Regions from separate parts of the Cupriavidus sp. C2SS-8b genome, predicted to be linked through region 2. Evidence: predicted binding sites of a transcription regulator. Region 2 holds the regulator's gene; the other holds the start of a gene.
The links. The regulator FNR, encoded in region 2, switches genes on or off when oxygen is low (the NO sensors DNR and NnrR bind a similar motif). The targets are predictions, from matches to a motif close to TTGATNNNNATCAA.

Region 1: hemN (oxygen-independent coproporphyrinogen III oxidase) is a predicted target of FNR. The motif match lies at 1,896-1,909, and genes of this name have one in related genera.

What each region holds. Positions count from the first base shown of each region.
Region 1 covers NZ_CP172716.1:3,487,812-3,491,216, reverse strand. The annotation lists gene ACIGJB_RS16290 (UvrD-helicase domain-containing protein) at 1-603, shown strand, start outside; gene ACIGJB_RS16285 (ABC transporter substrate-binding protein) at 625-1,761, opposite strand; gene hemN (oxygen-independent coproporphyrinogen III oxidase) at 1,970-3,405, shown strand, end outside.
Region 2 covers NZ_CP172716.1:2,135,496-2,138,900, reverse strand. The annotation lists gene ccoG (cytochrome c oxidase accessory protein CcoG) at 1-302, shown strand, start outside; gene ACIGJB_RS09900 (FixH family protein) at 386-601, shown strand; gene ACIGJB_RS09895 (hypothetical protein) at 598-843, shown strand; gene fnr (fumarate/nitrate reduction transcriptional regulator Fnr) at 890-1,615, opposite strand; gene ACIGJB_RS09885 (sulfite exporter TauE/SafE family protein) at 1,695-2,450, shown strand; gene scpB (SMC-Scp complex subunit ScpB) at 2,998-3,405, shown strand, end outside.

The DNA of each region.
Region 1 (3,405 bases), 1.4 Mb from region 2:
TACCTGTATGACGCGTTCGATGAGCGCCAGGCCCAGTCGCGCTGGACCAATACGCTGGAGTTCCTCGAATGGCTCAAGCGCAAGGGCACGCGGCCCGAGCCGGCGGGCGAGGGCGAAGCCACCGGCTTCGACAATGCGGATGGCTTCGGCAGTGAAGGCAAGAACCTGCTTGAACTGACCCAGACCGTGGCGCTGATGAGCATGCTGGAAGGGCGCGAGGAAGACCCCGACGCAGTGCGGCTTTCGACGCTGCATGCCTCGAAAGGCCTGGAGTATCCGCACGTATTCCTGGTCGGCGTGGAAGAGGGCATCCTGCCCCACTGCCGCGAAGACGAGGACATGGCCGACGAGAAGATCGAAGAGGAGCGCCGCCTGATGTACGTAGGCATCACGCGCGCCCAGCGCAGCCTGCATATCAGCTGGTGCAAGAAGCGCAAGCGCGCGCGCGAGACTTATTCCTGCGAACCGTCGCGCTTTATCGGCGAGATGAAGCTGGAAGAGGCGCCCCCGCCGAAGGACGAGATGCCGGCGATGAGCCCCAAGGATCGGCTTGGCGCGCTGAAGGCCTTGCTCGGCAATGGCGGCAAGACGGCGCCCGGTTGAGCGCTGCGTAAAACCGTGGACCTACCGCGTGCCTGAAGCAGCAAGCTGCACGTAGCGCGAGCCGCGCTGCCCCTGCGTGAAATCGAGCGTGAAATCGCCCACATCGACGCGAGCCTGCAGCGCGCGCCGCAATTCCACAGCGCCATTGCGGCGCCACGCACCCAGTGCGCGCACCAGCCAGGCGGCGCCGATATAGCCGGCGATGGTCGCGGGTGAGGGCGGCTCGTCAAGGTATTGCTTCATGCGGGCCACGTGCTCCTTGACCACGCGCAGCGTGGCGGCCTGCGGTCCGGGCGCAACCTGCGTCAGCACCATGCCGCCCGGATAGCCCGCGCCGAGCACTTCGCGCGCCACCGTGGGGCTGACCGCGGACAAGCCGACCAGGAATCCGTACCAGCCTTGCGCGGCCAGGGCCCGGCCCAGGCTTGCATAAGCCAGTGTGTCCCCCGCCACGATTACCGCACCGGGCCGTTGCGCCGCGATGGTGCGCGCGGCGGCGTCCGGGTTGCCGCCCAGCGGCACCGCGCGAGTGCCCATCGTGGCTTCGAGCGCCCCCAGCCACGCGGCGCTGTTGCCGGTAGCGGAGGCGGCGAACTCCGCCGAGACCGCCAGCGCCACGCGCGTCAGCCCGTAGTCGCGCAGTTGTTTTACGGCGGTGTCGAGTTCGGCCCGGTAGTCGGCGCGCGTGAACCAGACGTTGTCCGCGTTCAGGGCCAGGCCCGAGAGCGGCGCCACGATCTGCACGCCGCGCCGGTGCAGTTCGGGCGAGGCCGCCAAGGCCGGCAACAGCCGGTCGCCGGGACCGAACAGCAGTTCGGCATGCTCACCATCGGCGAGCGACAGCGCTTGCGCGAGCGCCGCGCGCGGATCAGCATCGGCGTCGCGCACGACATGCGCAATCCGCACCGGACCACCGGCGGCGTTGGCCGCGTCGAACATGACCTTCGCCCCGGCCAGGTAGTCACGCGCCAGGTCGGCCTGGGCGCCGCTTCGGTCGAGCAGGTGGCCGACCACGACGGTGCGCCGCGCCTGGGCCAGGGCAAGCGGCCCGGCGGCCACCCCGCCAAGTGCGGCCATCAACTGGCGCCGGCGCGGGGAGGGGGGCAGCGCTTCGCCGCGCAGGGATGGGTACGAAAAACAAGGCAGGATCGAGGGCATGGGAAGGGGATGGCTGGCTGTCCGGGCAGTGGCTGCCGGAGATGCGGGGCGCAGCGTATCCGGCACGTATGACAAAACTGTGACGAAATACCCCCGCCGACGAGGGGGCTGGCCGTGCCATGCGACCGTCGGGCTTGACGCGCGTCAATTCCTTACCGGCGTCGGGGAACTAGCATGGATCGTCAAACTCCCCGATCCGACCGCCCCCATGCACACGTTCACCACGCCATCCGCGGCCATCGATCGCCGCGCCCTCTCCGATTTCCGCGCGCTGGCCGGCCGCATCGACGGCAACGGCCCGCGCTACACGTCCTACCCGACGGCCGACCGCTTCCATGGCGGCCTCGATGCATCGGCCTACCACGCCGCGCTGGCGGACTGCCGCGCCGCGGCGCCGGCGCCGTTGTCGCTGTATCTGCACATCCCGTTCTGCGAGAACATCTGCTACTACTGCGGCTGCAACAAGGTCATCACGCGCGATCACGGGCGTAGCGCCAAGTACGTGAGCTACCTCGGCCGCGAGATGGCGCTGACCGCGGCCCACCTCGGCGGCCGCCGGCAGGTGCTGCAATCGCACTGGGGCGGCGGCACCCCGACCTTCCTGAACCCGGCCGAGATGCGACGCGTGATGGCCTCGCTGCACGAGCATTTCGACCTGCCGGCCGACGGCGAGCACTCGATCGAGATCGATCCGCGCCGCGTCGACTACGAACGCATGGCGTTGCTCGCCGAGCTCGGCTTCAACCGCGTCAGCCTGGGGGTGCAGGATTTTGACCCGGAAGTGCAGCAGGCCATCCACCGCATCCAGCCGTTCGAGGAAACCCGCGCGGTGGTCGACGCCTCGCGCCAACTCGGATTCCGGTCGGTCAGCCTGGACCTGATCTACGGGCTGCCGCACCAGACCACGGCGCGCTTCAACGCGACCGTGGAGCGGGTGCTGACACTGCGGCCCGACCGGCTCTCTGTCTACAGCTACGCGCACCTGCCGCATGTCTTCAAGCCGCAGCGGCGCATCGACGAAAACGCGTTGCCGAGCGCGGGCGAGAAGCTCGATATCCTGGTCTCCACGATCGAACGCCTGACCGCCGCCGGCTACGTCTACATCGGCATGGACCACTTCGCGCTGCCCGACGACGACCTCGCCGTGGCGCAGCGCGAAGGCCGGCTGCAGCGCAATTTCCAGGGCTATTCGACGCATGCCGGCTATGACCAGCTTGGCTTCGGCATTTCCGCGATCGGTGCCGTGGCGGGGCGCTACGTGCAGAGCGCGCGCACGCTCGATGATTACTACGCCGCAATCGACGCCGGCCGGCTGCCGGTCATGCGGGGCTTCACGATGGAAGCCGACGATCACCTGCGCCGCGAGATCATCGGGGCGCTGATGTGCAATGGCGTGCTCGACATCGCGCAGATCGAGGCACGCCATGGCATCGATTTCGCCAGCACGTTTGCCGCCGAACTTTCGGATCTTGACCGGCTTGGCGCAGATGGCCTGGTTCGTCGCGAGCCGGGCCGCATCGAGGTGACCATGCTGGGCCGCCTGCTCGTGCGCCGCGTTGCCATGGTGTTCGACCGCTACCTGCGCGAAGACGCTGCCAGGTCGCCCGTTGCCCCGCCGGCAGCCAATGACGACGCCCAGCCGGT
Region 2 (3,405 bases):
ATGGACGCTGGATCGAGAACGTCTATCGACTGCAGTTGATCAACACCACCGAGGCACCCATGCGCATCAGCGTGCGGGCCGAAAGTGACGATCTGAAGAACCTGACGGTCGAGTACGATCCCGACGCGAAGGCCCTGGCGCCGACGTCGAACAAGCTGGTGCCGATCCGGATTCGCGTGCCGATCGACGATGCCGCGCAAGGTACGCACAAGATCAGCGTGACGGTGACAAGCGAAGGTTCGGGGCAGGGTAGTGCGCAAATCAGGCAATCTACCAGTTTCATCGTGCCGCGCAATTTGTGATGCTAAGGGCGGTGCAGCGCATTGGCGCTGTGCCGGTCCAACCGCGAGCGCCTCGGTGAGGCGCCGACGAAGGGGGCAAGACGATGCAAGAAAGCAATCCGTGGTGGAAGGAGCCGTGGCCGTGGCTGCTGATGAGCGGCCCGTTGCTGGCCATAGTGGCTTGCGGCGTGACCATCTGGCTGGCTTCCACCCATCCTGACCGGCCGGTGGTCGAAGGCGTGTCCCGGCATGGCCTGGTCGTCGAGAAGGCGGAAGGGATCCCTGGCAATGCCAAGGCACCGCAAGCGAGGCGGCCATGAGGCTGCGCTGGCTGATGTGGGTACTGTGGCCGGCGTTCCTGATGGCCGGGGTGGCCACGGCAACGGTGTTTTCTGTGGTGGATCCCGGAGATCTGAATTTCTTCGGCCAGCCGATCGAGGCGTCGCGAGAGGCTATCTATACGATCGGGTTCTTGCTGGCCTGGGTATTCTGCGCGTTGTCCAGCGGACTGACGCTCTACACCATGCCGACGAAGCTCAGCGAAACGGACGAACTGGAGTGATTGGGCTGAAGCGGACCGCCTTGCCAGACAAGGCGGTCAGACCGCCTCAGCAGGAGCGGCTGTAGACTTGCTTGATGCCTTCCATGTCGACGAGCTTGACGTGGCGTTGACGGATCTGGATCAGGCCGGCCTCGGCGAATCGCGAGAACAGTCGGCTGACCGTTTCGAGTTTCAATCCGAGATAGCTGCCGATTTCTTCCCGGCTCATGCGCATGACGAACTCGGTCGACGAATACCCGCGTGCGGACAGGCGCTCTGACAGGTTGATCAGGAACGCGGCAAGGCGCTCTTCGGCACGCATGGACCCCAGCGTGACGAGCATGAGTTGATCATGCGATATTTCCTTACCCATCAGTCGCAGGAACTGCTGCTGCAGCGATGGCAGATCCATGGACAGCGCCTGAAGATCGGCCATGCGTACGACGCATACTTCCGTGTCTTCAAGCGCGGTGGCATCCGAGGCGTGCTGCATTTCACCCAGGCCGTCGAGGCCGACCACTTCGCCAGGCAAATGGAAGCCGGTGATTTGCGAGCGGCCGTCTTCCGTGGTGACATGCGTCTTCAGGGTGCCGAAGCGAATGGCATAAACCGCAGTCAGCGGATCGCCCATGCGGTACAGGGTTTCGCCCTTGTGGACACGGACGCGCTCTTGCACCAGGGTATCCATCTTTTGCAGATCCTGCTGGCTCATGCCCACCGGCAGGCACAGTTGCCCCATGCCGCAAGTGGAGCAACGGGGCGACATCTCGGTGACGGGGATGGATGTTAGCAATTGGAACCTGCAAGGAATGAGCGGCGAGGGCGCAATGCATGCATTTTAACGCGCGATGTGATGCGGTAGGGAGTTGCAATTGACTTTTGGTGTGCTTCTCAGTGTTTTCATGCTTGCCTTGCTGGGGGGCTTTCATTGCGCTGCCATGTGCGGTGGCGTTGCCCTCGCAGTCGAGCAGCGCGCCGCGGGCGTGCCGATTGCCGTGGTGCGGCGTCCCCAAGACTGGCTCCTGGAGTTGCTGGTGATGCATGTCGGCCGGATTTCCACCTACATGCTGCTCGGTGCGATGCTGGGGGCGGTGGGGGCGACGGCCTGGCGTCAGGATTACCTGCCCGTTCAACGGTGGCTATTCGGCGCCGGGAGCGCCATGCTGCTGGTATCTGGCTGGCGCCTGATACGCGGCGAAGCGTTTTCCATCGTGTGGCTGGAAAGGTTTGGCGCGCGCGCGGGGGCCGCCATTGCCGGAAGCTTCGGCCGGCTTCGCCGCAAAACTCCGGCGACGGCGGCGCGAAGCGGTGGTCTGGTGCGCCGCTATGGCATGGGCATGGCGTGGGGGCTCGTGCCCTGTGGCATGGTCTACGGTGCGCTTGCCCTCGCGTTACTGGCCGGCAATGCGCCCTCGGGAGCACTGGTAATGGGCGCGTTCGGGCTTGGCACGTTACCGAATTTGCTGGCGCTATCCAGCTTTTCGGGGCTGCTGCGCGCTTGGGCGCGCCGCCGTTGGGTCAGGATGGGGGCTGGATTGGCGGTCATGGTCTTCGGCGGCCTGGGAATCGGTCGAGCGGTGTTATTGCCACATTCGCTGGCCGAGCATGGTTTCTGCCTGGTGTTTTGAAGCCACCGTGAGGGCGCGGGAGTGCGCGGTGGTTGCAGGCGGATGCGGGAATGCCATACAATCGCCTGCATTGCGGTATCGCGCGGCGTGTTTCCGAGCGGCGCCTGGCAGCCCTTCCAAAAAAGGGGCGCGTCCGGGGTTTCGGGCAATGAGCCGACATTTCGGCGCCGAACCCTTCCGCAGTCCATCCGGTTCATAATATCTGTTCAAAAGTCCGGCTGGCTCTGCGACCGAGGTGCGGTCATTGCTGGCCCTGATCCCGATATTCGTTTTTCTTGCGGCCCAGGCGGACGTTCGCCGGAAGCCATGTCCGCCCATGTGGGCGCGTGCAAGAGGTTCGTGCACTGGTACTTGCCGGTGACCGGGCAATCTCCTGCTGGAACACACCCGGCAAATCGAAGCAAAAGAAGGTGCACGGTCTCGAAGCGAAACGCTTTCGGGTTTGCTGCGCGATGAGATGGCGGTGGCAATCGCACCGTTGAATCCACAATGTCCAGGGCTCCGGATTCGTCCCTGAGCAGGTGCAAAGACAGGCTGCACACCCAACATGAATACCCAAGAGGCGAAGATCGTCCTCGAGACTGCGCTGATCTGTGCGCAGGAGCCCTTGCGCGTGAGCGACCTGCGTCGTCTGTTTGCAGACGATGTCGGCGCGGACACTGTCCGGGTCCTGCTTGATGAGTTGCGCCAGGACTGGCGCCAGCGCGGGGTCGAGTTGGTGGCACTGGCCAGCGGCTGGCGTTTCCAGAGCCGGCCTGAGATGCGGGAATACCTCGATCGGCTCAATCCCGAGAAGCCTCCCAAGTATTCGCGGGCCGTCATGGAAACGTTGGCGATCATTGCTTATCGTCAGCCGGTAACGCGTGGCGACATCGAGGAAATCCGTGGTGTGACGGTTAGCACGGAGGTGGTCAAGAAACTGGAAGACCGCGGCTGGATCGAGGTCATCGGCCAC